Regions from separate parts of the Curtobacterium subtropicum genome, predicted to be linked through region 1. Evidence: predicted binding sites of a transcription regulator. Region 1 holds the regulator's gene; the other holds the start of a gene.

What was found. The regulator HspR, encoded in region 1, represses chaperone genes until heat shock. The targets are predictions, from matches to a motif close to AAGTTGAGTCNNNNNGACTCAACTT.
Region 2: the regulator HspR is predicted to act here: its motif matches at 11,678-11,702, upstream of QUG98_RS05720 (Hsp20/alpha crystallin family protein).

Annotation. Positions count from the first base shown of each region.
Region 1 is NZ_JAUCMM010000013.1:55,624-71,398, forward strand. Features, by position in the region: gene tatA (twin-arginine translocase TatA/TatE family subunit) at 1-179, opposite strand, end outside; gene QUG98_RS14915 (glycoside hydrolase family 2 protein) at 410-3,094, opposite strand; gene QUG98_RS14920 (pilus assembly protein CpaE) at 3,366-3,764, shown strand; gene QUG98_RS14925 (DUF7507 domain-containing protein) at 3,880-7,140, opposite strand; gene QUG98_RS14930 (aldo/keto reductase) at 7,331-8,161, shown strand; gene QUG98_RS14935 (class I SAM-dependent methyltransferase) at 8,252-9,400, opposite strand; gene QUG98_RS14940 (GntR family transcriptional regulator) at 9,542-10,198, shown strand; gene QUG98_RS14945 (Ig-like domain-containing protein) at 10,514-12,469, opposite strand; gene QUG98_RS14950 (Ig-like domain-containing protein) at 12,545-13,780, opposite strand; gene QUG98_RS14955 (heat shock protein transcriptional repressor HspR) at 13,847-14,272, opposite strand; gene QUG98_RS14960 (DnaJ C-terminal domain-containing protein) at 14,396-15,400, opposite strand; gene QUG98_RS14965 (nucleotide exchange factor GrpE) at 15,425-15,775, opposite strand, start outside.
Region 2 is NZ_JAUCMM010000003.1:79,549-95,323, forward strand. Features, by position in the region: gene QUG98_RS05660 (protein kinase domain-containing protein) at 1-831, opposite strand, end outside; gene QUG98_RS05665 (peptidoglycan D,D-transpeptidase FtsI family protein) at 828-2,282, opposite strand; gene QUG98_RS05670 (FtsW/RodA/SpoVE family cell cycle protein) at 2,279-3,727, opposite strand; gene QUG98_RS05675 (Stp1/IreP family PP2C-type Ser/Thr phosphatase) at 3,727-5,091, opposite strand; gene QUG98_RS05680 (FHA domain-containing protein FhaB/FipA) at 5,099-5,674, opposite strand; gene QUG98_RS05685 (FHA domain-containing protein) at 5,671-6,351, opposite strand; tRNA gene QUG98_RS05690 (tRNA-Leu) at 6,462-6,548, shown strand; gene QUG98_RS05695 (response regulator) at 6,807-7,478, opposite strand; gene QUG98_RS05700 (sensor histidine kinase) at 7,475-8,791, opposite strand; gene QUG98_RS05705 (SDR family NAD(P)-dependent oxidoreductase) at 8,998-9,681, opposite strand; gene QUG98_RS05710 (manganese catalase) at 9,868-10,749, shown strand; gene QUG98_RS05715 (hypothetical protein) at 10,883-11,197, opposite strand; gene QUG98_RS05720 (Hsp20/alpha crystallin family protein) at 11,211-11,654, opposite strand; gene QUG98_RS05725 (MarR family winged helix-turn-helix transcriptional regulator) at 11,795-12,265, opposite strand; gene QUG98_RS05730 (phenolic acid decarboxylase) at 12,329-12,856, shown strand; gene QUG98_RS05735 (alpha/beta hydrolase) at 12,856-13,647, shown strand; gene mgrA (L-glyceraldehyde 3-phosphate reductase) at 13,943-14,986, opposite strand; gene QUG98_RS05745 (hypothetical protein) at 15,128-15,310, shown strand; gene QUG98_RS05750 (MarR family winged helix-turn-helix transcriptional regulator) at 15,358-15,775, shown strand, end outside.

The DNA.
Region 1 (15,775 bases):
GCGTCCTGCACCGTGCCGTCCTTCGCCGCCTTCTTGTCGTCGCCCATCTCCTTCTTGAAGATGTTGATCGACTGCCCGAGTCCCTTGGCGAGCGCCGGGAGCTTGGTCGCACCGAACAGCAGGATGATGATCCCGAGGATGATCAGCAGGTGGACGCCACCGAGGTTTCCGAGCATCATGTCTCCTTGTTCTGGAACAGGTCGCCGTGTTGCGTGTCTCCGTCGACCCGCACGGCGGAAGTCCGTCGTCCCGCAATCGTAACCCGCCCCGACGACGAAGCACAGGCCGGGGGCCGGACCGACACCGGACGCACAGGCAGCACCCCCGGAAGCCGCTGCGTTCCGGGGGTGCGCCGTTCCGACCGAGGGTCAAGGCACGGCCGCGCTGTGCATGCAGCACAACCAGTATGTCACATGTCTGAGCGGAGCACCCGGTCCAGGCTCCAGGTCACCGGCTCGCGGTCGATCCGGGCGGCCTCGGTCGCGCTGAGTCCCCGCAGTCGGTACCGCACCCGCTCGCCGGGCAGCAGGGTCATGAAGCCGCGGTCCACGGTGCCCGTCGGCGCGAGGCGGTCCGGCTGGAACAGCAGGTCGCGCACGAGGGAGTCCGCCTCGACGACCAGGTCGTGGCCGTCCCCGTCGGGTGCCGGCGTCACCGACGTCCGGTACCGCGCCGGCTGCCAGCGCATCGCGCGATCGGGCGACGGCGTCCACACCGCACGGCGCCAGTCCATGTCGGCGACGACCAGCTCGTTCGTCGGGTCGTCGACCACGCCCACGGCTTCCGGCAGCGCCACGACGGCCACGCCGGAGGGCCCCAGCTGCACGGGCAGCGTGGCCTCGGCGAGGATCGCTCCCGACAGTGCGATGCGGCGCACCCGCACGACGCTGTCCAGGCCGGCGCGCGACGACCGGACGGCCACCTCGATCGGGGCGTGACCGAAGGCGCCCGGCGAGACGCCGAGCGAGAGCGTGTCGGCCAGCTCGGAGGACCCCGCCGTCTCGCCGTCGTGGGCCGGACGGTCGAGGTGATCCGTGCCTCCCGGCCGGTCCTCGTCCGCTTCCGGACCGGCGGCCGACCCGCGGGTGGCGACCGGACGGATCGTCAGCAGCACGTCGTCGTACAACCGGCGCAGCTCGTGCGCGAGCGGCTTCAACCGACCCGCGGAGTCGATCGCGGACCACGAGGACACCGGCCACAGGTCGTTGAGCTGCCAGACCACGACCCCGGTGTTCCGCGGCCAGTGCGTGCGCCAGTGCTCGACGCCGGTCGCGATCGCACGGGTCTGCTGCAGCTGCGTCAGCCAGTGCCAGCGGTCGAGGTCCTCCGAGTCCACGGCACCGAAGCGCGGCGCGATGCCGCGCGCGAGCTTCCCCATGCCGTCGTCGGCCTTCTGGTGGTGGACGACACCGGGCGAGTCGACGCGCATCGGCTCGTCGGCGACCGCCTCGCGCAGCGTGCGCCAGGCAGGCGGGGCCTGCCACCCGAACTCGGAGACGAACCGCGGCACGGAGTCGCGGTAGTGGTCGTCGGACAGCCGGTTCCAGACGTCCCACGAGTGGTGCGTCTCGTGGTCGACGTGGTTCGCCGGCAGGCTCTCCGACCCCGACCACGGCGAGGCGACCGTGTAGAAGCGCGACGGGTCGACCGCGTCGACGATCGTCGGCAGCAGGTCGAGGTAGTAGTCGAGGCCCCAGCCGCGGTCACCGAGCTCCTCGGCCCAGCCGTCGGCGTCGTGCAGCCAGATGTTCTCGTTGTTGCCGTTCCACACGACGAGCGACGGGTGTCCGGCGAGGCGGGCGACGTTGTCCCGGGCCTCGGCGATGACCTCGCTGCGGATCGGCTCGACCTCGGGGTAGGCGGAGCACGCGAACGGGAAGTCCTGCCAGACGAGCAGACCGAGTTCGTCGCACACGTCGTAGAAGTCGTGCGACTCGTACACGCCGCCGCCCCAGACGCGCACGAGGTTCACGTGCAGGTCGGCAGCGGCGCGCAGCCGGTCCTCGATGCGGGCACGGTCCACACGGGACACGATGACGTCGTCCGGGATCCAGTTCACCCCGCGGACGTCGATGACGGTGCCGTTCACCACGATCGTGAACGGCTTGCCGATCTCGTCCTCGGCCGTGTCGATGCGGGTCGAGCGGAAGCCGGTGCGGCTCGCGCGGCGGTCGAGCACCTCGCCGTCGACCGTCTGCAGCTCGACCGTGACGTCGTACTGCACCTGCTCCCCGTACCCGCGCGGCCACCAGCGGCGGACGTCGGGCACCCGCACCGTGACGACCGTCTCGTCGCTCTGCGGGGTGAGCTGCGCCCGGGAGCGCTGCCGGGTCGTGCCACCGTCGACGGTCGGCCCGCTGACCGTCACGACGAGCACGAGGTCGTCGTCCTCGCCGTCCTGGTCGAGGTCGTTCATGCCCGACCGCTCGACCGTGATGTGCGCGTCGAGCACGCCCTCGCCCGCCTCGACGTCGACGAGCGGTCGGACCTCGGCGAGCCGTGCGGTGGACCACCGCTCGATCGCGACCGGGCGCCACGGCCCGCTCGTGACCGCCGTCAGCCCCCAGTCCCAGCCGAAGTTCGACGCCATCTTGCGCACGTAGGGGAACGGCTCGTCGTACGGTCCGGGCATCGACCCGGCGCGGGCGGCGACCCGGCCGGCCTCGCGGTACGGCGACTCGAACAGCAGCTCGAGGTCGCGCTCGCCGGACGTCCCGGGCACGTCGTTGAGGTCGAAGCGGTAGCGGCGGTGCATGTTCCGCGTGGTGCCGACGACGACGCCGTCCAGGCTGAGCTCGGTGACCGTGTCGAGCCCCTCGCACACCAGGTCGACGCGCTCGAAGCCTCGCGGGGCGACGTCGACGGTGCGGCGGTACGACCAGTCGGCCCGGCCGACCCACGCGGCGGCGGCCTCGTTGCGGTCGTACCGCGGGTCGGCGACGATCCCCTCGCGCTCGAGGTCCGTGTGCACCTGTCCGGGGACGGTCGCCCGGATGGTGCGTCCCGCGATGCCGTCCGGCGCGCCGACCGGCGGCTCGTCGCCCGCGATCGCCACGGTCCAGTCGTCGCGGAGTTCCTCGCGCTCGAGGGTCATGCGGGTCCTTTGCTGGGCGGACGGGTTCGGTGCGGACGAGCGGCGCGGGCGTCGGCGGGGACCGGCGTCCGGACGCCGGCTCGCGGTCGTGCCCGTGGCCGCGGACGGCCTGGAGGCGCGGCACCGGTTGCTCGGCATCGTCGCGTCCGCGCGCGCGGACGATCACTCGCCGTGCGCGGGGTGCTCGGCGATGCTAGTACGCGGACCTTGCCACGCGCCTCCGCCCGGCGGCGGATCCGCGTTCGGCGGTGGCGCATGGCAGGGTGGAGACGTGATCACCGTCGACACCGCCACAGCCCTCCGCGACGCCGGACTCCGCTGGCACCCCGCGACCGGGGACCGCTTCGTCATCGACAAGCCGGGCGTCGACGACGACGTCTACACGGTGTCCGAGATGACCGTCGAGCGGCACGACTACCCGTCAGGCACCGTGCTCGGGTTCAACGGCACGACCGAGTGGGCGCTGGACTCGGTGTCGGCGACCGAGGCCCTGTGGCTCCCCCGCGAGGACCAGCTGCGCGAGCTGCTCGGGCCGGCGTTCGTCTCGCTCGCGGCGGGTTTCACCGTGACCGCGACGATCGGCGGCGAGCAGCGGGAGTTCACCGGCGCGGACGCCGCCGAGACCTACGGCGCGGCGCTGCTGGCGTACATCACGGCCGCGCTGGCCTGAGGCGGACGCTGGTCTGAGCGGGGCGCTGGCCTGCGGCGGGCGCCGGCCTGAGGCGGGCGCCGGCCTGAGCGGAGCGCGGACCCGGGTCGCTCGCGGCCCGGGTCCGTTCCCCCGACTACTCCTCGCCGTGGTCCGAGGTGCCGTCCCCGCCGGGTACACGGACGGCCGGTCCCGTCCGGTCCGCCCGACGTCGCATGACGACGAGGGCCGTCCCGAGCAGCACCAGGCCGAGCGCTCCGACGAGTCCGCCGGCGACGGCCGTGGTGCCGGTGAAGGCCAGCGCTGCCGGGATGCCCGCCGCCCCGGCAGCCGCTGGGGCCTCGACCCGGACCTCGTCGTGTCGGACGGGGGACGCGACCGTCACCGGCCAGGCATCCTCCGCCGGGGTCGACCGGCCGGTGCGGTGGTCCGCCGTGACGGTCCCCGTCTGCGTGGTGTCCGAGCCGCCACCGACGTGCTCGGATCCGCCGTCCGCGCGGCTCACGCGCCCCTCGACCTCGGTGGTGAACCGCACCACGCCGGCGCGGACGTCCGCCGCCGTCACGGTGTGGAACGCCCCGTCGCACGTCGTCGCACCGCCCGGCTGGAGCGTCCGGTCCGCGCAGTCCGACGCGTCCGTGTCAGCGCCCCGGAGCCCGTGCACGACGAGGTTGCCGGTGTGTCGCACCGTCCCGTGGACCGCGATCCGGTCGCCCTCGTGGACGGGCCCGGTGACCGGTCGCACCGCACCATCACGGTCACGTTCGACCACGGTCGTGCGGAGGTCGAGGACGTTCCCGGCACGGAGGCCGACCCGGACGTCGTCACGCGCGTCGACGGCGGCTCCGGTCGGGTCGGTCGCCGACGCGGTGAGCACGAACGGGACGACCCCGCGTTCCACGTCGTCCTGCGTCAGCTCGTGGTCGGGCACCGTGCACGAGACCGTCCCACCCGGCGCCAGCGTCGCGATGGGACACGTCACCGGCGCGTCGACCGACTCGACGAGCTCGGCCGCCAGGTCGTCCAGTGTGACATTGCCCGCGTTCCGGATCTCGACGGCGACCTCGACGTGGTCGCCGGGACGCTGCAGCCGGTCGTCGGTACCGGCAGCACCGGACCCTCCGGAGCCACCGGAGCCACCGGAGCCACCGGAGCCACCGGAATGGACGGTCGCCAGGTGCGCCGTGAGCGTCGCGCCGAGCACCGGCAGCCGTTCGACGTCCACGCCCGTCACCGCGTGGGCTTCTGCGCTCTGCCCGTCCGGGCCGGTACCGCGCGCCGTGAAGGCGACGTCGAGGCGCCCGGCATCGACGTCGGCCTGGGAGAGGTGGTGCGACCCGACCGTGCAGGTCACGGCAGCCCCTGGCGCGAGGTCCCCGGTCGGGCAGTCGACGTCGAGGTCCGGACGGCCTTCGGCGAGCGCGGTGAGGTCGTGCAGCGTGGTGTTCCCGGTGTTGCGGAGCACGAGTCCGAGGCGCACCTCGTCCCCGGCGAGGGGGACGGTCCCCGCTCCGGGCACGATCGCGGCGGTGGCGTCTGCCGCGACGGCGTCACGCCGCGGGAGCGGGAGCTCGGCCGCGGTGTCCGTCCGGACCGCGCTGCCGTCGGGCGCGCGACCGGTGACGGGAGCGGTGAAGGTCAGCGCGCCGCCGTCGATCTCCTGCTGGGTGAGCCTCGCCGACCCCGAGACCCGGCAGTCCTCGTCCGCGCCCGGCGCGAGCGGGGCCGCGGGGCAGGTCACGGTGAACTCGTCCCGACCGTCGACGGCGGCGGCGAGGTCGTGCAGTGTGACGTTCCCGGTGTTCTCGACCCGGAGCGCCAGTGTCACCTCGTCACCCGGGTGCGGCTCGTGGTCGTCCCGGTGCGCGGAGAGCACCCCGGCCACCGCGGGTGCAGCCGCGGGGGTCGGGGCGGTCGCGGACGCGGTGGCCTCGACCGGGTCCCCGGACCGCGCGGTGGCGGTGGCGCGGACGGCATCGTCGATGCGGCCTCGGTCGAGGTCCGCCTGCACGACCGGCCGCCGGGGCGAGGTGCACACCGTGGACGCTCCCGGGTCCAGGTCGGTCGCCGCGCAGGTGCTCGTGCCCGCGGTCCCGACCACGCCGAGGTCGTGCACCGGGGCGTTCCCGGCGTTGCGCACCGTCGTGGCGAACGCGATCTCCTCGCCCAGGTCGGCGACCGCGTCGTCGCCCGTCAACACCGGTTCCTCGGTGGCCACGAGGGCGTTCTGCTCGGGCAGGAACGTCACGCTCGCCGGGTCCGGCAGGTCGACCCCCCGGTGGGCCTCGACGTCGCCTGCAGTGAGCGTGTAGGTCCCCGCGCGGTCCGAGGTCACGTCGAAGGACACAGCGCAGTCGACCGCGTCCGTGGCCAGGTCCCCGTGCACGGTCAACAGGTCACCGCCGGGCTCGGCGGTCACGGCCCCACCCGTGCACGAGCTCTCCAGGTGCGGCGACCCTGCGATGCGCAGGCCCGAGGGGAGGCGCTCCGCGTACGACCAGCCGGGCTTCGACCCGAGCTCCGACGTGTTGACGACCCGGGCGGTCATGCGGGCGGTGTCCCCGACGACCGGCGTCCCCGCGAACGCGTTCGCCACACGCGGCGTCGTGTCGAGGACCGACACCCCGTCGATCGCGCCGTCGTTACCGTCGAACGCCGTCTGCTGGTTCCGGAGCCGCCACTGCACGGTGTCGCCGTCGAACAGCAGCCCGCCGGGTGAGACGAACGAACCCGCCCTGATCTGCTCGCCGCCGACGGTGTAGGTCTGCGCACGTCGGTCCGTGCACGGGTCGATCGGCCCCGAGACGGGGCGTTCCTCGCCACGGTCCACGAGCGAGAACGCGAGCTCCGGGTGCGCGACGTCGCACGATGCCGCGGCCGCCGCGACCCCGAAGGAGACGAAGCGACCGGTCTCGCCGAGCTGCGTGGGGCTGGTCGGCTGCACCTGCACGGCGTCCGCGGGCATGCGCCGGTCCAGGGTCCAGGCGCTGACGGCGTGGTTCGACCTCGGGTCCGTCCCGGTCACGGTCCCGAGCACGGTCGCGAGCGTCCGGAGCTGTGGATTCGCGGAGCAGGCGGCGACGTCTCCGCTCGTCTGGCTGGTCAGGATGCCGTTGCACTGCTGCGGATCGATCCACCGCGGGTCGGCCGTGTACCGCTGCCCGGAGCGACCCACGTACCGGTCGAGCATCACCGGCGTGGTCGACAGGCCGTTCTCGAAGTCCTCGGACGCCCGGACCACCGGTGCAGCGTTCGCACCGCTCGCCTCGGGCATCGCCCCACGGAACGGCGCGACTCCCCCGCGGGCCGCGCCCGGCTCGTCGATCGCGGCAGCAGCCCGGTCGGACGGCGCTCCGACGAGCGCGGCGACCAGGCAGAGTGCGGTCACGAGGACCATCACGGCCGGTGATGTTCTGTGTTCTACGTACATGTTCACGCTTGTACCGGTCGCGGCCTGACCTGTCCGCCCGCTTGCGAACCGGATCGAGCGAGCGGCCCCGGTCCGGTTCGCGCACTCCGCAGCTGCGGACCCGCCCGGCTGAGCGTTGCCGGAATGCCTCCTGGGACCCGTTTGGTTGCATGGCGTCATGACCGTTCCGAACATCACCCTGAACGACGGCAAGACCATCCCGCAGCTCGGCTTCGGTGTCTTCCAGATCGACCCTTCGGACACGAAGGAGGCCACCCTCACAGCGCTCGAGGTCGGTTACCGCCACATCGACACCGCCGAGATGTACGGCAACGAGAAGGAGGTCGGCGAGGCCATCGAGGCGTCCGGCATCCCGCGCGAGGAGATCTTCGTCACCTCGAAGCTCAACAACGGGTTCCACGACCCCGAGGCCGCACTCGAGAACGGCAAGAAGTCGGCCGACCTGCTCGGCGGCTACACCGACCTGTTCCTCATCCACTGGCCGCTGCCCACCGTCTCGGACTTCGTCCCGACGTGGAAGGCGATGGAGGAGCTCTACCGCGGCGGCACGGCCCGCTCGATCGGCGTGAGCAACTTCCAGGCACACCACCTCAACCGCCTCGCCGCCGAGACGACGATCACCCCGGCTGTGAACCAGATCGAGGTGCACCCGTACCTCGTGCAGGAGGAACTGCGCGCGTACGACCGCGAGCACGGCATCGCGACCGAGGCCTGGTCGCCGATCGCGCAGGGCCTCGTGCTCGACGACGAGACCATCACGCGGATCGCAGGGAACACCGGCAAGACCCCGGCGCAGGTCGTCCTCCGCTGGCACATCCAGCGCGGTGACATCGTCTTCCCGAAGTCGGTCACCCGCTCGCGCGTCGAGGAGAACTTCGCGATCTTCGACTTCGAGCTCTCCGACGAGGACATGACCGCCATCACCTCGCTGGACAAGGGCCACCGCACCGGCCCGGACCCGGACACGTTCGACTACGTCCCGGCCTGATCGGCCCGGGTCGCGTCCCGACGTGACCACCACACGGACGGGAGGCCCGTGGCTGCGCAGCCACGGGCCTCCCGTCCGTCCGTGGCCGGTTCAGGACGTGACGCGGGACGCGGTCACGGTGAAGCGGGACGTCCGCACCACCTGCCGCGTCGGACCGACGGTCCGCTCGAGGTCGGCGCGGTAGCGCAGGTGTCCGTTCCAGACGCACCAGAGCTCGCCGTCCTGCTGCAGGATGCGGGCCGCGTTCCGGAACATCGCCGCCGCCGCGTCGGTGCTGACACTGGTGCCGTCGTGGAACGGCGGGTTGCAGAGCACGAGCTTCGCCGAGCCGCTGTCGAGCTCGTCCCCCGCGTCGGTCCGTGCCGTGACCACCCGGTCACCGACGCCGTTGCGGTCGGCGGTCACACGGGTCGACGCGACGGCGACGCTCGAGACGTCGGTCGCCACCACCCGGATCGCCGGCCGGCGGCGCGCGAGGACCGTCGCGATGGTGCCGTTGCCGCAGCCGAGGTCGACCGCCTGGCGCGCGGACGGGACCGCGTCGTCGACCACGTCGAGGAGCACCCGGGTGCCGAGGTCGAGCGACGTCCCGGCGAAGACGCCGCCGTGCGCCGCGATCGTGATGCCGAGCTCGTCGTTGTGCACGGTGCGGGGCCAGGGTGCGGTCACGTCCGCTCGCGCGGCGGCCGCGTGCAGCGGGTCCTGTGCGATGAGGAGTCGGGACTTGGCCCGTCCGCGTGACGCCGTGACCTCGCCGAAGTACCGGCGCAGGACGTCGTTCTGCGACAGGGTCATGTGCTTCACCCGGCCGCCGCAGACCACGACGACGTCCGGAGCGGCCCACCGGGCGATCGCGCGCGCGACCTCGTCGAGCCGGTCGTTCGACTTCGGCAGCCGGAGGAGTACGAGCCGCACGTCGCGGAAGGCGTCCTCGAGGGTCGCCGGGTGGTGGAAGCCCCGACGCCCGAAGGTGCCGGCGTTCGCGGTCAGGGCGCGCTCCCCGACGAGGGAGTCCTGCACGACGCGGATGTCGCTCGAACCGTGCAGCGCCAGGAGTCCGAGCGTCAGCACGCCGTAGCGGTCGTCGACCACGGCGACCTCACCCGGCTGCCGGAGCGCGTCACCGTGCAGGAACGGCGCCTCGTCGAGCATGAAGCGGTCCGTGCCGTCGATCGCGACGATGTCCGGCTGGTCGCCGTCGGAGCGGCGCCGGAAGTGGTCTGCGAAGTCGAACGGCACCGGCCAAGGCTACCCAGCTCGCCCTCACGGGACGTCGCGACCGGACAACGTCGGTATATCACCGGTCTGCTCTGGTATCCCGGGGCCCTACAGTCGGATGCACCGCCCGGACGGGGTGGGACGACGGTGCGAGAGGGGCCGATGTTCGCTTCGCCAGACGCCGGGGTGCGGCCCCGGCTCCGAGACCAGGCCAGGGAGCGGCTCCGCGCCGAGATCATGGGTGGGGTGCTCGCCCCGGGCACCCTGCTCGACGACGACGAGCTGGCCGGCCGTCTGCGCTGCTCCCGCACGCCGGTGCGTGAGGCACTGTCCGACCTCGGGCACCTCGGACTGGTCGAGTTCCGCGCCAACCGGTACACGCGGGTGACCGTCCCCCGGCGCGAGGACCTCGTGCCGACCCTGCAGGCGCTCGGGCTGCTCTTCGGCGGCGTCGTCCGGACGACGATCCCCGAGTTCGACGACCGCCGACGCGCCCTGCTCTTCCGTCGGCTCGGGCTGCTGCTCGATTGCATGGCGGAGACTCGTTGGGAGTGGGGCGCCGATGCCGTGACGCCGGTGTACCGGTCGTTCATCGCGGAGTGCGACAACCCGTTGCTCGCCGCGACGCTGAGCGGTGCGCTCGACGGTCTGACCTACCGGCTGCGCCACGACGACGTCCGCGCCGCGCTGCCGTGGGAGCACATCCGGAACGGGCTCGTGGCACTGCGCATCGCGGTGGACAGCCGCGACGGGCGCCTGGCGGAGCGGGCATCGAGCCGGATCCACCTGCTGCCGGACCCGGACCGGAAGGACCGCTGAGGTGTGCGGCGCCTGCCTGCGCACGGTGGTCGACCGGATCCGTGCCGGGCGACCAGGTCGCTGCAGACCGGTCGACCCGGAGCTCGAGCTGCTCGCCGCGCCCCGGTGCGGGAGCATGACGGCGCGCGCCGAGGAGCGGAACGAACCGCCGGCACCCTGACGCCGTGCGGTGCGAGCCCGCCGGCCACGCGATCGACCGCTGCGCCGCCGTCACTGTGCCGCCGTCGGGGCGCGTGTGCTCGGGCGCGTGTGGTCGCACGCGGACGAGCCCGCGGGCCGCTCGGGCACCGCGGGCTCGTCCGCCTCGACCTCCGGTCAGCTGCCGGAGAGCGACACCGTCGCCGTCGTGGTGTTCGCGCCACGCCCGGTGGCGGTCGCCTCGATCACCTGGTCGCGGACCGGCAGCGCCGGCGTCGACACCGCCCACCGACCGTCCGCGCCCGCGGTGACCGATCCCAGGTCGCTGCCGGGGACACCCCGCTCGGCGAGCCGGACGACCGCGCCTGGGGCGGCGACCCCGCTGATCCGGACGCTCGGGAACACCGGCGAGACGACGAACCCGTCGCCCGGCGAGGTGATCCGGACGGCCGCTCCGTAGTCGACGTCGACGCCGATCGACTGCGGCGGCTGCCCGCTCGCGGTCTGCGTCGCGGTCAGGGACCAGACCCCACCGCGGCCCGGTGCCGCCGGCCGCACGGTCCACGTCCCGTCCTGCCCCACGGTCGTCGAGCCGACCTCCGTCGACCCGTCCCGGAGCACGACCCGCGCGCCGGGGACCCCGTGCCCGGACACGGTCGCCCGCTCGGTCACGTCGTCGGCGAACGTCACCGACGCATCGAAGGTCGGTGCGTCGACCTGCACGTCGACGGTCGTCCGGGCGAGGGACTGTTGCCCGGCGAAGGCCTCCACCTGCACCGTGTTGCTCCCGGCACGCAGTCCGTCGACGTCGACCGTCCACTTCCCGTCCCGCGGCTCCACGCGCTGTGTCGTCGCCTGGCCGTTGCGCTCCCACGTGATCGCGATGCCGGTCGTGACGCCGGGAGCGGTGCCCTCCACACGCGCCGTCCGCCGCGCGGCGTCGACCTCGGCGACCCGAGCGGTCAGGGGCTGGTCGGCCACGGTCGTGTCCGTCGTGGCGGTGGTGTCGAACGTGCCGCCGGTGAAGGACCCGGACAGGTGCCCGGTCATGGAGCCGGTGGTCGGGGAGACGTCGACCGGCGTCTCGACCCGCAGCCCGAACCGGAACTGCTGGTCCTTCGCGACGTCCCAGTTCCGCTGCCCGAGGTCGAAGGTGTAGGTCCGACCGTCACTCGAGCGCGACCCGTTCACGAGGGTGTTGCCACCGAAGGAGTACCACGAGGAACCCGACCGGTACTCCCCGCGCTGGCTGTCCTGGCCGCTCGCGAACCGCGTACCGGCCGGCGCGGCGACCTCGAGCCGCCCCGTCGGGGTGGTGAAGGCGCGCTTCGCGGTGTACGTGCTGTACACGGTCGACGTCTTCCCCCGTTCCAGGGTCGCCGAGCCCCGGTTGCCCGTGATCTGGTCGGGCTGCACGGGGTCGACGATCGTCACCGACACCGTCTTCTGGTCCTTGTACGACCCGTCGACGTACTGCTGGAACGTGCGGCTGTTCGCCCCCACCGACAGGCCCTGCAGGGTGGAGGACCAGTTGCCGGACTGGTCGGCGGTCGTCACCTCGGACCCACCGATGCGGATCGAGGCCTTCGGCGTCGCCGTCCCCGTCACGCGGGCGGTCCGCGCGGCGTCGTCCTTGCTCACGACCGTCGCCGTCAACGACCGTGCGGCGTACGGCCGGGTCACGGATCCGAGCGCGGCCGGTCGGTTCGAGTTCCACCACCACGAGACCCAGTCCCTCGCGGCCGAGTAGACGGCACCGGCGTCGCGCGACTCCCCCTCGCGCCAGTCGGACGGCCACGGCACCGTGTAGCCGCTCGTCGTGTCGACCAGGTCGAACACGCGCCCGCTGGAGTGGATGATCGACTTGCACCCCCAGACGAGTCCGGTGCAGACCGGGTTCGCGGTCACGACCAGACCCGACTGCGTCGCCTCGACGCGGACGCCGGTCGGGACACCGGCGTAGGCCAGTGCCCGCGCCTGCTCCGGAGCGGTCCCGAGGTCGCGGATCGCCTCGGCCCCGGCGCTGGTCTGGTCCTGGTCGGCCGCCGACGCAGCCGGTACTGGTCCTGCGAGGGCGGCGAGGGCGACGAGCCCCACGACGAGTGCCGCCGCGATCGGTGGTCGTTCGTGCATCGTGTTCTCCTGTCGGTCAGGGCCCCGAGCGGGACCCTGACCAACCTACGGAGTCGGAATACTGTGCGTTACGCATCAGTTGCCGTGGAGCCCGACGGTGGCCGACGTCGAGTTCGCACCACGCGACGTCGCCGTGGCCTGCAGCACGTGGTCACGCTGCGGCAGCGCCGGCGTCCGGATCGCCCACCGACCGTCCGCACCGGCCGTCGCGGAGCCGAGGTCGCTCCCGCTCGCACCCCGTTCGGAGAGCCGCACGACCGCCCCCGGCGCGGCGGTCCCGCTGATCCTGACCGCCGGGAATGCCGGCGGGATCACGAACCCGTTCCCCGGCGAGGTGATGCGGACGGCCTGGCCGTAGTCGACGTCGATGCCCACGGTCTCCGGCCCCTGTCCCGCAGCCGTGTGGGTGGCAGTCAGGTGACGGACCCCGCCGCGATCGGGAGCGTCGATCCGCAACGACCACCGGCCGTCCGCTCCGACGGTCGTCTCGCCGATCGTGGTCTCGCCGTCGGTGAGCACCACGCGCGCGCCCGGGACACCCGCACCGGCAACCAGCGCGCGCTGCGTGACGTCGTCGTCGAAGGACACCGCGCCCGAGAACACGGGCCGGGTCTCCTCGATCCGGACGGTCACCCGCCGGTCGTCCCGGAGGGCTCCGTCGACGTACTGCTGGTAGGTGCGGACGTTGTCCCCGACGGCGAGGCCCCGCAGCTCGTGGCTCCACCGCCCGGAGGAGTCGGCTCGCGCGACCTCGTCCCCGACGAGACGGATCGACGCACCCGGGGTCGCGGTGCCCTCGACGCGGGCGGTCCGGGCAGCGTCGTCCTTCGCGGTCACCTCGGCGGAGAGCGCCCGCGGCGTCACCGGTCGGGTGATCGACCCGAGCGAGACCCCGGCGGACGTCTCGGTGTAGCAGCGGCTGCCGTCGCAGGCAGCGCTGAAGACGAGTCCGTCGGTGCGCGTCTCCCCCTCGGCCCAACCCGCAGGCCACGGGACGAGCGCGCCGTTCCGGGTGTCGACGGTGGTGCTGAACCCGGCACTGAGGACGCGGATGTAGCTCTTGCACTCGGGCGCCAGGTCGCAGTGCGGTGTCGCCCGGACGGTGAAGCCCTCGGTGCCGACCGTCACGGAGACGTCGGTGGGCGGGCTGGTGCGGATCGAGATCGCCTTCGTCGATGCGTCGGCCGACGGAGCGACCTGCAGGCCGTCGCCGGTCGCGGCGGAGGCCGGACCGCTGACGCCGCTCGAGGCGAGGACGGCCGTCAGCGCGGTGCCGACGGCGATCGTGATGACGGATGGACGAGAACGCACGGAGTACCTCCTGGGATCGTGACCGGTGACCCGGTCGGGTCGTCCGTCACGCTAGGAAGGTCCGCGTCAGCCGTCAGTCGTCCTTCTGGCTGGTCTGTACAGCACGACGGCGGTGTTCCGCTGCGGTCGCACCCCCGCGCGCAGCGGTACCGCGGCGCCCGTGGTCGTCGCCGCGAAGACGCGCGCGCCCGGTCGGCTGATCAGCTGGTCCGCCAGCGCCCGCTCGAGCTCCCGCACGCGGTCGCGCAGCGCCCGGTTCTCGTTCTCGAGCTCCAGCACGCGACGGATGCCCTCGAGCGAGACCCCCTCGCTGCCGAGCCGCGCGATCTCGCGCAGCTGCGCGACGTCACGCATCGAGTAGCGGCGGGAACCGCCGCGGGTCCGCCCGGGCACGACCAGGCCGAGCCGGTCGTACTGCCGCAGCGTCTGCGGGTGCATCTCCGCGAGCTCAGCCGCCACCGCGATCGCGAAGACGGGCGACTCCTCGTCCATGTCGGTCACGTCACGTCCCTTCCGTCGTCGGGTGGTCCTGGAACAGTCTGGAGGCCCGGTGCGGCTTCCTGACGGAGCCGCACCGGGCCTCCAGACCGGTTCTCGTGCTGTTGCTGGTACCGCCTACCCGCGCGCCTTGGCGAGCAGGTCCTCGCGCGGGTCCTCGTCCGGCAGGGCGGCGCGGAGCGCCTCGACGGCCTCGCGCTGCTTGTCCGACAGGTGCGACGGCACCGCGACCTGCACGGTCGCGAGCAGGTCGCCCGTGCCGTTCTTCGTCGTGACGCCGCGGCCCTTGACGCGCAGGACGCGACCGGACGGGGTGCCCGGTGCGACCTTGAGCTTGACGGGCTCGCCGCCGAGGGTGGGGACCTGGATCGTCGCGCCGAGCGCTGCCTCGGCGAAGGTCACGGGGACGTCCACGCGGAGGTGCTGCCCGTCGCGCTCGAACACCGGGTGCTTGCGGACGCTGACGGTGACCACCAGGTCACCGGCCTCGCCGCCGTCCGGGCTCGGCTCGCCCCGGCCGCGCAGGCGGATCTTCTGCCCGTCGGCGACGCCCGCAGGGATGCGGACGTTCACCGGACGGCCGTTCCCCTGCGACAGCTTGACCGTGTCACCGGCGATCGCGGTGGTGAAGTCGAGGGTCGTCGACGCCGTGACGTCGCGTCCCTTCGTCGGCCCACCGAACCCGCGGAAGCCGCCGGACGACTGGCCGAAGCCCTGGCCGCCACCGAACATCCCGCCGAGGATGTCCTCGAAGCCGCCGGCACCGCCGCCGCGTCCGCCCTGGCCGAAGCGCACGCGCTGTCCGCCCTGCTGGCCGAACATCCCACCGAAGACGTCCTCGAACCCGCCGCCCTGGCCCGGACCGCCCGCGGTGAAGCGGGCGCCCGAGCCCATGGCACGGACCTGGTCGTACTCGGCGCGCTGCTCCTTGTCGGAGAGCACCGAGTAGGCCTCGCTGATCTCCTTGAAGCGGGCCTCGGCGGCGGCGTCACCCGGGTTGGAGTCCGGGTGGAACTGCCGCGCGAGCTTCCGGTAGGTCTTCTTCAGCTCAGCGTCGCTCGCCGTCTTGTCGACGCCGAGGACCTTGTAGAAGTCCTTGTCGAACCAGTCCTGACTGGCCATGAATCCCTACCTCCTTCCCGTGCCTCAGGCGGGGACCGCGACGGCGACCTTGGCCGCACGGATGACGCGCTCGCCGAGCTTGTAGCCCGGCTCGACGACGTCCGCCACGGTCTGGCCGGTCGCACCCGGCGTCGGGAGCTGCACGATCGCCTCGTGCACGTTCGGGTCGAAGGGCTCGCCCTTCTCGCCGATCTGCTCCAGCTTGAACTTGCCGAAGCCGCCGCGGATCTTCTGCGCGATGACCTGCATCGGGCCCTCGGCGAGGTCACCGTGGGCCTCGGCGCGGCTGAGGTCGTCGAGCGCGGGCAGCAGGGCCCGCACGACCTCGGCGATGACGGCGTCGCGGTTCGCCTCGCGGTCGCGCTCGACGCGCTT
Region 2 (15,775 bases), on a different contig from region 1:
CGCGGCGGCGACGTCCCCGCGCCGCAGCGCCTGTGCCGCACGGGCCAGGTTCGCCGCGGTGGCCGGACGGTCCGCGGGCTTCTTCGCGATGCAGGACAGCACGAGCGCGGACACCGGCTCGGGGACGTCGCCGGGCAGCGCGGGCGGCTGCTCGTTGATGTGCGCCATCGCGATCGCGACCTGGGACTCGCCGGTGAACGGTCGACGCCCGGCCAGGCACTCGTACGCGACGATGCCGAGCGAGTAGATGTCGGTCGACGGCGAGGCCGGGTGACCGCTCGCCTGCTCCGGGGACAGGTACTGGACGGTACCCATCACCTGGCCGGTCGCGGTGAGCGGGACCTGGTCCGCGATGCGGGCGATGCCGAAGTCGGTGATCTTCACGCGACCATCGGGCGTGATGAGCAGGTTGCCCGGCTTGATGTCGCGGTGCACCAGGCCGACGGCGTGCGCGGCCTGCAGGGCGTTCGCGGTCTGGGCGACGATGTCGAGCACCTTGTCGACGGGCAGCGTGTGCTCCCGTTCGATCATGGTGGACAGCGCCTCGCCCGGGACGAGCTCCATGACGAGGTAGGCGCTGCCGTCCTCTTCGCCGTAGTCGAAGACGTTGGCGATGCCCTCGTGGTTGACGAGCGCGGCGTGCCGGGCCTCGGCGCGGAAACGCTCGAGGAAGCCCGGGTCACCGAGGTACTCGTCCTTCAGGATCTTGAGTGCGACGGTCCGGCCGATGACGAGGTCGGTCGCCTGCCACACCTCGCCCATGCCGCCGATCGCGACACGGGAGGAGAGCTGGTACCGCCCACCGAAAGTGAGTCCGCTGGTGGGTCTCATTTGTTCAGCACCGCCTCCATGACCTTCTTCGCGACCGGAGCCGCGACCGTGTTGCCGACGCCGGACTGCCCGAGTCCGCCACCGTTCCCGACGACGACCGCCACGGCCACCTCCGGGTCCTTCGCCGGGGCGAACCCCGTGAACCACAGCGTGTACGGGTCGCCCGTACCGCCTTCCGCCGTGCCCGTCTTGCCCGCGACGTCGACTCCGTCGATCTTGGCATTGGTACCGGTCCCGCCGCTGACGACGCTCTGCATCGCCTCGGTCAGGTCGGCGGCCTCGGAGCCGGACAGCGGGTCGCTGTACTGCTTGGGCGAGAACGACTCGACGGTCTTGAGGTCGCTCGTCGTGATCGAGTCGACGAGGGACGGCTGCATGACCTTCCCGCCGTTCGCGATCCCCGCGGACACCATCGCCATCTGCAGCGGCGACACCCGCACGCTGGCCTGGCCGAAGGCGCTCAGCATGAGCTGCGCGGTCGAGTCCACCTCGGGGTACTGGCTCGCGGTCGCGCGCATCGGCACCTCGATGGCGTCGCCGAACCCGTACTCGTCCGCCACGGACTTGATCGTTTCGTAGCCGAGCTTCTGACCGAGTTCGGCGAACGGGATGTTGCACGAGTACTGGATCGCCGTACGGAGCTGCACGGTCTCGCCGCCACCGCAGGAGCCGCCCTCGGCGTTGTTGATGTACGTGCTCGTCCCCGGGAGCTGCAGGCGGGAGGGGTTCGGGAACTCGGAGTCGAGCGTGTACTTGCCGTCCTTCAGCGCGGCGGACGCGACGACGAGCTTGAAGACCGAGCCCGGCGTGTACAGGTCGCCGCCGATCGCGCGGTTCTGCAGCGGGGTCGGGGTCTGCTGGAGCAGGGCGTCGTACTGCTGCTTCACCTGCGCGGTGTCGTGCGACGTCAGCGCGTTCGGGTCGTAGGCCGGCTTCGACACCATCGCGAGGATCTTGCCGGTCGACGGCTGGATCGCGACGACGGCGCCGCTGTTCTCGCCGAGCGCGTCGTACGCGGCCTGCTGCACGGCGGGGTCGATGGTCAGGTTGACGTTGTCGCCCTGGACGTCCTGGCCGGTGAGGATCGCGTTGAGGTTCTGGAAGAACGATGCGTCGGAGTTGCCGGAGAGCACGGCGTTCTCGGCGCTCTCGATGCCGGTGTTGCCCTGGCCGATCGTGAAGTACCCGGTCACGGCGGAGTACAGCGCACCGTTCGTGTACTTGCGCTGGTACTGGTACTGGTCGTCCGACGGGGTGGACTCGGCTATCGGACTGCCGTCGACCAGGATGGCGCCGCGCTTGGTCGAGTAGCTGTCGAGGATGGTGCGGGAGTTCCGCGAGTCGGCACGCAGGGAGTCGGCCGCGAAGAACTGGATGGACGTCGTCGACACGAAGAGGGCGACGAACATGAGCACGATGACGGTCGAGACGCCGCGGAGCTGTCGGTTCACCGGGAGCGCTCCTTCCTGGTCGTCGCACCGCGTCCGGAACGGCCGCGGGCGGCGGGCACCGCGCCCTGCTGGACGCGCTGTTCTGCGGGGATCGAGTCGGTCAGTCGCAGCAGCATCGCCGCGATGATCCAGTTCGCGATGAGCGACGACCCACCGGCGGCCATGAAGGGTGTCGTCAGGCCGGTCACGGGGATGATCCGGGTGATGCCGCCGACGACGACGAAGACCTGCAGCGCGATGATGAAGCCGAAGCCGACGCCGAGCAGCTTGCCGAAGTCGTCCTGCGCCATGAAGGCCACGCGGAGGCCGCGGGACGCCAGGACGATGAACAGAGCGAGGATCGCGAAGACGCCGATCAGCCCGAGCTCCTCGCCGAGTGACGCGACGATGTAGTCCGCGTTGGCGACGGGCGTGATGTACGGGCGGCCCTGGCCGAGGCCGGTCCCGGTGATCCCGCCGTTCGCGAAGCCGAAGAGCCCCTGGACGAGCTGGTAGCTGCCCTGCGTCTGGCGGTCGAAGATCTCCTGGTTGAACGGGTCGAGCCACTGCTCGAAGCGCCCGCGCACGTAGACGAGCACCGACTGCGCGACGAGCGCACCGCCGATGAACAGCCCGAGGCCGATGACCACCCAGCCGAGTCGGGCGGTCGCGACGTAGATCATCACGAGGAACAGGCCGAAGTACAGCAGTGCGGTGCCGAGGTCGCGCTGGAACACGAGGACGGCCATCGCCGACGCCCACATCACCAGGATCGGACCGAGGTCGCGGGCGCGGGGGAACGTCATGCCCGCGAACTTCTTACCGACGATCGACAGGGAGTCCCTGGCGGTGACGAGGTACCCGGCGAAGAACAGCGCCATGGTGATCTTCGCGAGCTCGCCGGGCTGGAACGAGAACGGACCGATGCGGATCCACACCCGGGCGCCGCCGATGTTCTCCCCGATGCCGGGCAGCATCGGCAGGAGCAGCAGCGCGATGGTCGCGAACATGAAGATGTAGCGGTAGCGCTGCAGGAAGCGGTGGTTGCGGACCACGACGACGGTGATCGTCGCCAGGACCATCGCGAGCATCGTCCAGACGATCTGCTTGACCCCGATGGCGTCCCAGCCGGTCAGGCCGTTGTGCACGTCGATGCGGTAGATCTCGGCGATGCCGATGCCGTTCAGCACCAGCGCGATCGGCAGCACGAACGGGTCGGCGTGCTTCGCGACGACCCGGAGCACGACGTGCATGACGAGTGCGAGCCCGAGGATCCCGGCTCCGACCCAGAGCACGCCGGTGTCGAAGATCCGGCCCTTCGTGCCGAGCTGCACGAGCACCATCGCGCCGGCGCAGATGCCGCACGCGATGACGAGGAGCACCAGCTCGAGGTTGCGGGCACGGGCCGGCTCACGCAGCTTGATCGTGATCGCCTGCGTGAAGGACTGCGCGGTCGCCGTGCTCATCAGGTGGCCCCCGGGCTCGCGGACGGCGAGGCGTCGTCCGTCGGCGAGGCCGACCCGCTCGGGGTGGGCGACGGCGACGAATCGGTGTCGCCGCCCGTGCCCGCCTGGTCCTGTCCCGTCTCGGCGGCCTTCCGCAACCGGTCCACGATGTCGCGTGCGTCCGACAGGGAGGTGGCGTTGATCGTCGACCGGACGTTCTCGCGCGTGTAGTCCGGCAGCGACGAGACCGCGATGTCGGTGTCCTCGTAGACGTCCGACAGTGCGATCGGGCCGATCGACTGCTGCACGCCCTGGTAGATGGCGACGGTGCCGCGGTCGGTGCCGACGTAGTAGTGGGCCTGGGTGATCCGCCAGCCCAGGAAGACCGCGCCGACCAGCGCCGCGACGGCGACGACGAGCGCGATCGACCACGCCACCCGGCGCCGGATGCGGCGCCGACGGTCCTCGGCGATGAGCTCGGCGAAGTACTGGTCGGACTCCGGCTCGAAGTGGGAGTCCTCGGGCACGGAGCTCACCTTGAGCGGGTGGAGCAGGATCGTGGGGAGGCGGATCGGCTTGCGGCCGGTCGACGCCTCGAAGGTCAACGGGGCTGCCGCGGAACCGACCGTGGTCGCGGCGGCGTCGTCGTCCTCGGGTTCGGTGTCGGTGACGTCCATCACGACGACGGTCACGTTGTCCGGGGCGCCGTGGTCGAGCGTCTCCTTGACCAGGCGCTGCGTCACCTGGTTGGCGTCCATGTTCGAGGCCAGCGCGTGCCGGATCCGCTCCTCGGCCAGGTACGACGACAGACCGTCGGAGCACAGGAGCCAGCGGTCGCCCGTCTGGATGTCCATGACGGCGGTGTCGACCTCGGGCGCGGCGTCGACGTCGCCGAGCACGCGCATGAGCACGGAGCGCCGGGGGTGCACCGCTGCCTCCTCCGGCGTGATGCGTCCGCTGTCGACGAGGCGCTGCACGAAGGTGTGGTCCGAGGTGATCTGCTGCAGTTCGCCGTCGCGCATGCGGTAGATCCGCGAGTCGCCGATGTGGGCGATCGCGATCTGCTCACCGACCCGGATGAGCGCGGACACCGTGGTGCCCATTCCGGTGAGCTCCTGGTGCTCGAAGACCGTCTCGGTGATGAGCTGGTTCGCGGCGATGAGCGCGGATTGCAGGGCGAACTCGGCGTCGTGTGCGGACGGGAACTCGCGGTCGACCTCGCGGATGCGGCGGATGGCGATGGCCGAGGCGACGTCGCCGCCGGCGTGCCCGCCCATGCCGTCCGCGACCGCGAACAGGTGGGTGCCGGCGTAGCCGGAGTCCTGGTTGTTGGCACGGATGCGCCCCACGTGGGACACAGCGGCGCTCAGCGTGCGAGCCGTCATGTCCCGGCTACCGCCGCAGCTCGAACGTCGTCGTCCCGATCGTGATCGGCGTCCGTTCCGCGACGGTGACGGGTCCGGTCACCTTCTGACCGTTGACGAAGGTGCCGTTCGTGGACTCGAGGTCGGACAGGACCCAGCCCTCGCCGCGGAGGTCGAGGCGGGCGTGGTGCGTCGAGGTGTAGTCGTCGCGGATGACGACGTTCGACTCGCTGGAGCGACCGATCGTGATCGGACCACCCCCGAGGGGCATCTCCATGCCCTCGCGCGAGCCCTCGGTGATGACGAGGCGTGTCGCGACGGCCGACGCGGGGTGCTGCCCGGCACCGGACTGCTGCTGCGTCGGTCCCGACGGCTGGCCGATCAGCTCGGTGAAGCCCCCCGGTGCGGCTGCGGCGGGAGCAGCGGCCGCGGGGACGGCCGGGGTCGTCGGTGACGACGCTCCGGCCTTCGGGTCGGTCGGGATGGTGCGGACGCGCTGGCCGAACAGGTCGCTCCGCAGCGCGAAGACGATGACGAACACGAACAGCCACAGCACCGCGAGGAAGGCGAAGCGCAGGACGAGCAGGGTCAGGCCCGTGGTCATCGTACACCTCCGTCGTTCTCCGGGATCACCCGGAACACCATACGGGTACGACCGATCTCGATGGTGGAGTCCGGCTCGACGATCGCCTGCTGGAAGCGCTCGCCGTTCAGCTTCGACCCGTTCGTGGACCCGAGGTCGTTGGCTTGGGCGTGCTTGCCGTCCCAGATGACCTCGACGTGCTTCCGGCTCGTCCCGGTGTCGGCGACGGTGATGTCCGCGTCGGTGCCGCGCCCGATGACCGTGCGCCCGCGGTGCAGCCGGTGGCGCTGCGAGCCGATGTCGAGCACGGCCACCCATGCCACGTCCCGCTGGACCGTCGACGAGTCGATCTGCAGGATCCCGGTGGACAGCGTGCCGTCCTGCTGCAGGGTGATGGTGACCGGCCCTGAGAACGAGTAGTTCTGCGCCACCGCGTGCTGCTGCACCATCTGCGACAGCTCGTCGATGAGCGGTCGACCGATGTCCGCCATGCGCGTGTGGTCCGGCGGGGCGAGGCGCACCGTGAACTCGTTGGGGACGAGGATCCGCTCGCGCGAGACCACGGCGGCCTTCGTGTCGAGCTCCCGCCGCAGGGCGCTGGAGATCTCGACGGGCTGCACGCCGGAGCGGAAGGTCTTCGCGAAGGCGCCGTTGACGGCACGCTCCAACCCTCGCTCGAAGCTGTCCAAGAGGCCCATGTGTCTCCGTGTTCGTCGGTCAGGGACCACTGCATGGTAGTGGGTGGCGCTCGTGCCCGTCTGTGCGTGGTCACGGGCACCCTCCGACGCGTGCTAGTGTTGCCGGGCTGGCGCGAGTGGCGGAATTGGTAGACGCGCACGGTTCAGGTCCGTGTGCTGGAAACGGCGTGGGGGTTCAAGTCCCCCCTCGCGCACCAGGTGAGAGAAGGCCCCCGGAGGAATCCGGGGGCCTTCTCGCGTTCCCATGGTCGAGCGGTCTCGGGTCGGCGGGCGGACGCTGGTCACCGCCGCCGCGCGCCGGAGCCAGCCCCGTGTCGGCCTGCGGACGCTGGTCGCGGCCGGCACGCGCCGGAGCCAGCCCCGTGTCGGCCGGGAGGCGCGGATCACCGTTGCCACGCGCCTCCAGGCCGTCCCCGGTCGGCGCACCGCGCGACGCGACCGGCGCGCACTCCGGCCTACGTGTCGCGGGCGCCCGCCAGCCCGTGGTCGTGCGCGTACACGACGAGCTGTACCCGGTCGCGGAGCGCGAGCTTGCCCAGGATGCTCGAGATCTGCGTCTTGACGGTCGACTCGGTGACGAACTCCTTCGCCGCGATCTCCGCGTTCGACAGCCCGCGCGACGCCCAGCCGAACACGATGCGCTCCCGGTCGGTCAGGGTCTGGAACGCCTCGGGCTGCGGGGCGGGCGCACGGTCGACGTCGGCGCCGAACAGCTGCGACAGGTCGTTCGGCGCGATCACCGAGCTGCCCTCGTGCACGGCCCGGACGGCTGCGAACAGGAAGGGCGGCGTGGTGTCCTTGAGCAGGAAGCCGCTGGCGCCGAGCCGGATGGCCGTCGCCGCGGCCGGGTCGAGACCGAACGTCGTGAGCACCACCACGCGGGGGAGCGGCCCCGGGAACGTGCCGGAGAAGAGCTGACGGACGGTCTCGACGCCGTCCGTCCCGGCCATCCGCATGTCCAGGAGCACGACGTCAGGGCGGAGGTCGCGGACGCGGTCGAGGGCCTCGGCACCGTCGGACGCCTCGCCGACCACCTGCATGTCGGGCTGCGCGTCGAGCACCACGCGCAGCCCCGCGCGGAAGAGTGCCTGGTCGTCGACGAGCAGGATGCGGATCGGGTCGGTCATCGAGTGGTCCCCCCTCGGACGTCGAACGGGATGCGGGCGCGCGCGACGAACACGGCGTCCAGCACGGCGGCGTCGAACGACCCGCCGATGGTGGTCAGTCGGGTCTGCATGCCGGTGAGGCCCCGTCCCGAGCCCCGGGTCGAGGAGACCGTCGGCTGCTCGCCCGTCACCGGGGTGCGGGTGGGCACGGCACCGGTCGCCGCGGCGGCGAGCTCCTCGAGCCCGAGGCCCGCACCGACGGGCAGGGCCCTCGACGGCACGGCGTTCTCGACCTCGAGCACGAGGTCGGCGGACCGCCAGGTCTCCCGGACCTCGACGGCGCCGCCGGGCGCCCCGTGGCGGAGTGCGTTCGTGAGCATCTCCTGCAGGACCCGGCGGGCAGCGGTGCCGTGCACCGCGCCGAGCGGTCTGGCGACACCTCTTACGGCGTGCTCGACGTCGACGCCGGCGTCACGGATGCCGCGGACGATCTCCTCGAACGACGTCGGGTCGTTCGCGGTGTCCGAGCCGTCGATGTGCCCGAGCACCTGCCGCACCTCGACCAGGGAGCTGCGGGCGGTGCTGGCGATGGTGGCGCTGACCTCGCGGATGCGGGCCTCGTCGTCGAGGAAGGGCACCGAGTCCGCCTGCGCGATGATGACCGCGAGCGAGTGGCCGACGACGTCGTGCACGTCGCGGGCGATGTCGGCGCGGATGCGTTCGGCCTCGGCTTCGTCGACCGCACGGGTGGCGACGGCCTCGGCGCGGTTGGCCACGGCCTCCGCCCGGCTGGCTGCCGCCTCGGCGTCGGCCCGACGGACGGCCTCGGCGTTCTGCGACCGGACGGCCCGCCCGGCGAGCCCGGCTGCCCAGACGGAGAGCAGCACGAGCGCGGGCGCGACGAGCACCAGGACGACCTGGTCACGCGGGCCGTTCAGCAGCAGGGCGTACCGGTAACCGGTGGTGGAGAGGTACATGGACGCCGAGGCCCCGGCGACCACAGCGAGCAGTCCGGCGAGCACGGCCTCGAACCGCGTCCCGACGACGGCGACGGTGCCGATGACGACGGCGATGGCGAGGTCGACGAGCGACGGCCGTTCGCCGCCCGCCACCTGCACGAGGCCGAGCGCGACCGTGGCGACCATCGCCGAGCTCGGGGAGATGCGCCGGAGGGCGATCGCGACGCAGGCGACGGCGACGGCGAGAGGGCTGGCGTGCTCGAGCTCGAGGTCGATCGGCGCGGCGAACAGCAGCGCCGCGCACCCGGCCAGGACGAGGTCGACGACGATCGACCGGCCCCGCACGGGCCGGATGAACGTCCGCCGGTCGGTCACGGTTCGATCATCGCACGACGGGTGATCACGGCATCGGGGACATCGCGACGAGGGCCACCGCGGTGACGACGACGATCGCGGCGCAGGTGGCGAGGGTGGCGATCACGTGCTTGGTCGAGCTCTCCATGCCACCGAGCCTGGCGGGTGACCCCGTCGTCGGGCATCGTCCGGCGGGACGAACGGGGTCGTCCTGCAGGACGAACCCGTCAGATCGTCAGTTGTCCCAGCACCCGGTGCGCGATCGACACCGACTCGCCGCTGACGACCGAGCGCGGGGACGACAGGAACGTCACGAGGTCGGCGATCTGCTGCGGGCTGGACTCGCCGCCGGCGCCGGGCTGCACCGCGGCGGACGGCTCGTCCGTGACACGGCCGGGGTTGACGACGTTCACGGTGACGCCCGTGCCCGCGTACTGGTCGGCGAGGTTCCCGGCGATGATGCTCGTCGCCGCGTTCCGCAGCGAGGTCGTCACGTTGCCGGACAGGTACGCGTTCTGCCCGCTCACGACCACCACGCGACCCCAGCCCGCCTCGCGCTGCACGGGGAGCACGGCGTTCGCGACCCGGAGGAAGCCGAGGGCCTTGCCGTCGATCGCGGCGGCGACCTGCTCGGGATCGGACGCGCGGTCGGGGTCGAGGGTGCCGGCGGCCGGAGCGGCGGTGACCACGAGGACGTCGATGCGTCCGTGCTGCTCGAGCACCCGGGCGACCGCGGCGTCGACCGACTCCTGCGACGCGGTGTCCAGTGCCACGGCGTCGTCCCCGTCGGCGCTCCGCGAGGCGACGACGACCCGTGCGCCCTCGCGCCGCAGGGTCTCCGCGACGACGGAGCCGATCGTCCCGCGTCCGCCGACGACGAGGGCGACACGGTCGTGCAGATGGAGGTCCATGACGCCCACGCTAGGCCGCTCGGCACCTTCCGTCCGCGTGATCCGGTCAGCCCGACCGCGTGATCCGTCCACCCCGGACGGGCGTCCAGTCGGCGCGGCCGACCGTCGGCCGTGACCACCCACCGTGCCGACGACGAGGCGGTCGCCACGACCCCGGCACGACGATCATCGAGACAGGAGAACGAGTTGTACTTCCACAAGCAAGAGCTCCAGTTCACGAGCACCCCGGACAAGCCCGACGCGGTCTACGCCCGCAAGCTGCAGGAGGTGCTCGGCGGCCAGTACGGCGAGATCTCCGTCGCGATGCAGTACCAGTTCCAGGCGTGGAACATGCACATGCCCGGCAAGTACCGCGACATGGTGTTCGGCATCGGCGCCGAGGAGATGGGCCACGTCGAGATGCTCGCGACGATGATCGCCCAGCTGCTCGAGAAGAGCCCGCTCGGCATCACCGAGGACGCCGTGCAGGACGACCCGACCGTCGCCGCGATCGTCGGTGGGACGGACGTCCAGCAGGGCATCGTCGCTGGCGCCGGGGCGCGGCCGGTGGACAGCAACGGGAACCCGTGGCAGGGCTCGTACATCACCGCGTCGGGCAACCTGCTCGCCGACTTCACCGCGAACGCGAACGCCGAGATGCAGGGGCGCGTGCAGGTCGCACGGCTCTACCACATGACCGACGACCACGGCGTGCGGGACCTGCTGTCGTTCCTGCTCGCGCGCGACACCATGCACCAGAACATGTGGGCGACCGCGGCCGCCGAGCTGCGTGAGAAGGGGATCGAGGACTTCCCGGTGCCGAACAACTTCCCGCAGGCGAAGGAGCACACCGAGTTCAGCTACCAGTACCTGAACTTCTCGGACGGGGCGCAGGCGGGCGACGGTCCCTGGGCGAGCGGTCCGTCGTTCGACGGCAAGGGCGAGTACTCGTACCACGACGGCCCCACCTCGTCGGTGCCGATGCCGCCGCCCACGCACCCGGACGTGCGGTTCTACGGCACGACGGAGCTGCCGAACGTGGTCGAGAAGACCGCGGGCGCGGTGCAGGACACGCTCAACAAGGAGTGACGGTCCCGCCGGTCGCGCGTCGGTGACGAGAGGCGACCGCGGACGGGAGGCGACCACGGACGGGACGCGCCCGCAGACGGGAGGCCCGGTGCCAGCTGGCACCGGGCCTCCCGTCCGTCTCGTGGTCACGTGGTCACGTCTCCGCACCGACCGTCGCCAGCGCGGCGGTGTCGTCGTCACGCGGTGCGCGCGACGGCTCGAAGATGCCGGAGTAGAGGCGCACCGCGCTCCACAGCGCGATGCACGCAACTGTCCCGGCCACGGCGGCGACCCAGGGCACGATCGCCACGTCGGTCCACGCCCGCGGGGCGAGGACCCAGGTGAGGAAGCTGCCCACGGTGCTGCCGCCGGCCCCGAGCAGGGCGGCGGTGCGGCGGTCGAGGCTCGTGGCGACGAGGGCCGCGGTCACGACCGCCACGGCGAGGAGCGCGTTGAGGACTGTCGTCACCGGCACCCCCGGACTACTCGGCGGAACCGCTGCTGACCGCGAGCTGCTGTGCGCCGCCGCCGGTCGTGACGTCGATCTTCCGCGGCTTCGCGGACTCCTTGACCGGGATCGTCACGCTCAGGACGCCGTTGTCGTAGGCGGCGCTGATGCGCGCCGTGTCCAGGTGGTCACCGAGCGTGAGCTGCCGGACGAACGTGCCCGGCTGGCGCTCGCGGGTGAGCCACTGCGAGCCCTCCGGGGCACCGAGCGTGCGCTCCGCGCGGATGGTGAGCACCGAACCGTCGACGTCCACGTCGACCGAGCCCGGGTCGATGCCCGGCAGGTCGACGTCGAGGACGTAGTGGTCGCCCGTGCGGTACAGGTCCATCGGCATCGAGCGGGGAGCACCTGCGCCGGCGCCGAGCAGGGAACCGGCGAGTCGGTCGAGCTCGCGGAACGGGTCGAACTGCATCGTCATCGAGATCAACTCCTTCATGGTCTGCATTGAGTCCCTTCGACTCAACTGCAAACGGTTTTAGCACTCTCCCCTCACGAGTGCCAAAGAACTGCTCAGAGCCCGCTGGGAGCAGCGGAACGACGGAGGTCGAACGACGGAGGTCAGCGGTCCGCGCGGTGCGTGATCTCGTGGTGCAGGTGCTCGAGCGCGGGGAGTGCGGCGGCCAGCGCGGCCCGGTCCTCGGGGGAGAGCCGGTCGAGTGCCTCGACGAGCACGGTGGTCGACGCCTCGTCGTACGCCGCGAGTCGCTCCTCGGCCAGGGGTGTCAGGCGGAGCTCGGTCCGGCGACCGTCGCCGGCGGCGAGGCGCCGCTCGACGAGTCCGGCGGACTCCATCGCCGACACGAGGTTGCTCACCGTCGAGCGGGCGAGTCCGAGGCGGCCGGCGAGGGCGGAGGGTGCGGTGGTCCCCGCCGCGAGTGCGCGCATCACCTCGACCTGTGCGTCCGGGATGTCCGGCAGGTCGGCGACCTCGCGCGATGTCCGGAGCAGGGCGCGGCGGAAGGGTCCGATGCGGTCGCTCAGCCTGCGCGCGACCTGTGTCGTGCCGTCCGACCCGTCCGTACCCTGCACACACGGCAACCTAGCAGCGAAGAGTGTTTGCAACAAAACCAGTTCGGGAGCAAACTTGCATCCATGAGCACGCAGATCTCCGTCGAACACCCCGAACCGCCCCAGGACCTCACCGGCATCGTCGGCCACCGGTTCGTCTACACGTACGCCAACGGCTGGCAGTACGAGATGTACGTCAAGAACGCGACGACCATCGACTACCGCATCCACACCGGTCACGTCGGCGGCCGCTGGGTGAAGGACCAGACGGTCGACCTCGTCGCCCTGGCCGCCGGCGTCTACAAGGTGTCCTGGAACGAGCCGACCGGCACCAGCGTCGTCGTCAACGTCATCCCGGAGCAGCGCGTCCTGCACGGCACGATCTTCTTCCCGCGGTGGATCGAGCTCGACGGGTCGAAGACCGTCCTCTTCCAGAACGACCACCTGGACGAGATGCAGCGCTTCCGCGACGAGGGCCCGACCTACCCGATCTACGTCGTCCCCGAGTTCGCGCACATCACCCTGTTCGAGCACGTCGGCGAGGACGACGAGTCCGTGATCGACACCGCTCCCGGCGACCTGCCGGCCGGCTGGGCGGACCGGACGAACTGATGGCCACCGTGCCGCTGCGGGGTGTCGACCCGCGCACCACCCCGACCACGCTCGACCACGGCGGCCGCACGGTCCGCGGCTGGCAGTGGGAGCCGCAGGACGGTGCCGCCGAGGACGCCCCCGTCGTGCTGCTCGTGCACGGGTTCAGCGACAGTGCGCTCGGCGGGCACCAGCTGTTCGTGCAGACCGCACGGCACCTGGTCGCGCGCGGGGTCGTCGTCCGCAGCCACGATCGACTGGGCCAGGGCGTCAGCGACGGGGAGTTCGCGGACATCACGATCCGCGACGAGGTCGACCAGGTCGTCGCGATGATCCACGCTGCGGACCGTGGGCAGGGCGTGCACGTCGTCGCGCACAGCCTCGGCGCGGTGGAGTCGGCGCTCGCCGCGGCGCGGGAACCCTCGCTCGTCCGGACGCTCACGCTGTGGTCGCCCGCCGGGGTCGTCGTGGACGACATCACGAAGCACGACGAGATCCAGGGGCAGCCGCTCGCGCCGGTCCGGGAGCGCGGGTGGTTCGACTTCGGCGGGATGCCCCTCGGTGGCGCGTTCATCGCCGACGTGCAGGACGGGCTCGACGTCTACGGCCCGGTGTCCGGGTACACCGGTCCCGCCGACGTGGTGCACGGCACCGAGGACGCGATCGTGCCGGTGTCGTACGGCCGCCGGTACGCCGAGCTGCTGCCCGGAGCGCGGCTGACGATCGTCGACGGTGCGGACCACGGCTGGTCGGCGGTGCCGTTCCGCGAGCGGCTCCTGTCGCTGCTCGACGAGCGCCTCGGCCTGGCCTGACACCGGGGACCGGAGCGGCCCGTACCCGACCGGGTACGGGCCGCCCTGCCTACTGGCCCTTCCGCCACAGGTCGAGCGGGAGCGGCCGAGGGCTGCATACGCGAGCGGGCTCGCGTATGCTGGTCCCGAGTCGTAGAACTCGGGGGCGGTTGTTGCGCCCTCGGCCTTCCACTCGGAGGGCAACCCGGAGCCCATCACCGCTGCCACGGTGGTGGGCTTCAGTCCTGCCCGCAGGACGACCCGGCGATCCGCCCCACTGATGTGTAGCGTACCGCCGAGTCGACCGGTCGGGGGGTCAGCTCACCTGACCGGAACGGGCGCCTGACCACAGGTCGACGTCGAGCACCCCGACCGAGTGCTCGTCGATGCGACGCAGCTCGTCGTCCGTGAAGGACAGGTTGCCGAGCGCCGCGACGTTCTGTTCGAGCTGCTCCACGCGCGACGCCCCGATGACGAGCGAGGTCACCCGCTCGTCGCGCAGCGCCCACGCGAGCGCGAGCTGCGCGAGGCTCTGGCCGCGCTCGGAGGCGATGTCGTCCAACGCCCGCAGGTGGCCGACGACCTCGTCCGTCAGGCTGCCGGCGTCGAGGGACTTTCCCGCGGCAGCGCGCGAGTCCTCCGGCACGCCGTCGAGGTACCGCCCGGTGAGCAGCCCCTGTGCGAGCGCGGTGAAGCCGATCACGCCGAAGCCCAGTTCACCGGCCGCGTCGAGGAGCCCCTCGTCCTCGATCCAGCGGTTGAGCATCGAGTACGACGGCTGGTGGATCAGGAGCGGCGTGCCGAGGTCGCGCAGGATCTCGACGGCCTGCCGGGAGCGCTCGGCGTCGTAGGACGAGATCCCGACGTAGAGCGCCTTGCCCTGCTGCACGGCGGCGTGGAGCGCGCCCATCGTCTCCTCGAGCGGCGTCGAGGCGTCGAGGCGGTGCGAGTAGAAGACGTCGACGTAGTCCAGGCCCATCCGCTCGAGCGACTGGTCGAGCGAGGCGAGGACGTACTTGCGCGAGCCGCCGCCCTGCCCGTACGGCCCGGGCCACATGTCCCACCCGGCCTTCGTCGAGATCACCATCTCGTCGCGGTACGGGCGGAAGTCCTCGCGCATCAGCCGGCCGAAGTTCACCTCGGCGGCGCCGTACGGCGGGCCGTAGTTGTTCGCGAGGTCGTGGTGCGTGATGCCGAGGTCGAACGCCCGGCGACTGATCGCCCGCTGCGTCTCGAACGGCTTGTCGTCGCCGAAGTTGTGCCAGTAGCCCAGCGAGAGCAGTGGCAGGTCGAGGCCGGATCGGCCGGTCCGGCGGTAGGGCATGGAGTCGTAGCGGTCGTCCGCGGCGGTGTAGGCCATGCCGTCCATCCTGGCCCCGTCCGGTCGGGTGCCGCGCGAACCGTACAGAACGCGAAAGGTTCGTTGCACTGATCGTTCACGTCGTGAAACAGTCTCCTCGTCCGACCAGGACGGCAACGACGCAGGAAGGCGGGACCACCCATGCACAGCACGTACTCCGGGATGCCGCGGTCGTCACGGCTCTCCGCGACCCACACGCGGGTCGGGCTCACCGACCCCGCCGTCATCGACGCCTACGTGTCCCGCCGCATCCAGGACCCCTCGCTCCTGTCATCGCGCAGCGAGCCGTCGTACGCTGACTTCTTCACGGCGCCCACCGCGTAGCCACCCGCTCCGACCGGATCCGCCCGACAGAGAGACACCATCCGCCGATGCCCCTGACCGTCGTCCGCCGCGAGCACGTCCACCTCTACGCCAGGGAGCCGCGGTCCAGGGCCGCGAAGGTCGCCGTCGACGCGCTCCTGAAGCTGCAGCACGCCGAGGAGCAGCAGCTCGAACAGGCACGCGCCGAGAGCGGGCTGACGAAGAACGAGTTCCTGACGGTGCGGTACATGCTGCAGGCGCACCGGGACGGACGGGCGATGGGGCCGAAGGACCTCGCCGTCATGCTCAACGTCTCGAACGCGTCGGTCACGAAGATCGTCGACGGGCTCGTGGCGAAGGGCGACATCGTCCGCGTGCCGCACCCCACCGACCGTCGGGCCCAGGTGCTCGAGCCCACGGTGCAGGCCGCCGAGAAGATCGACTCGTCGTACGCCCGGTTCCACGAGGCCGTGGTGGGGGTCATGG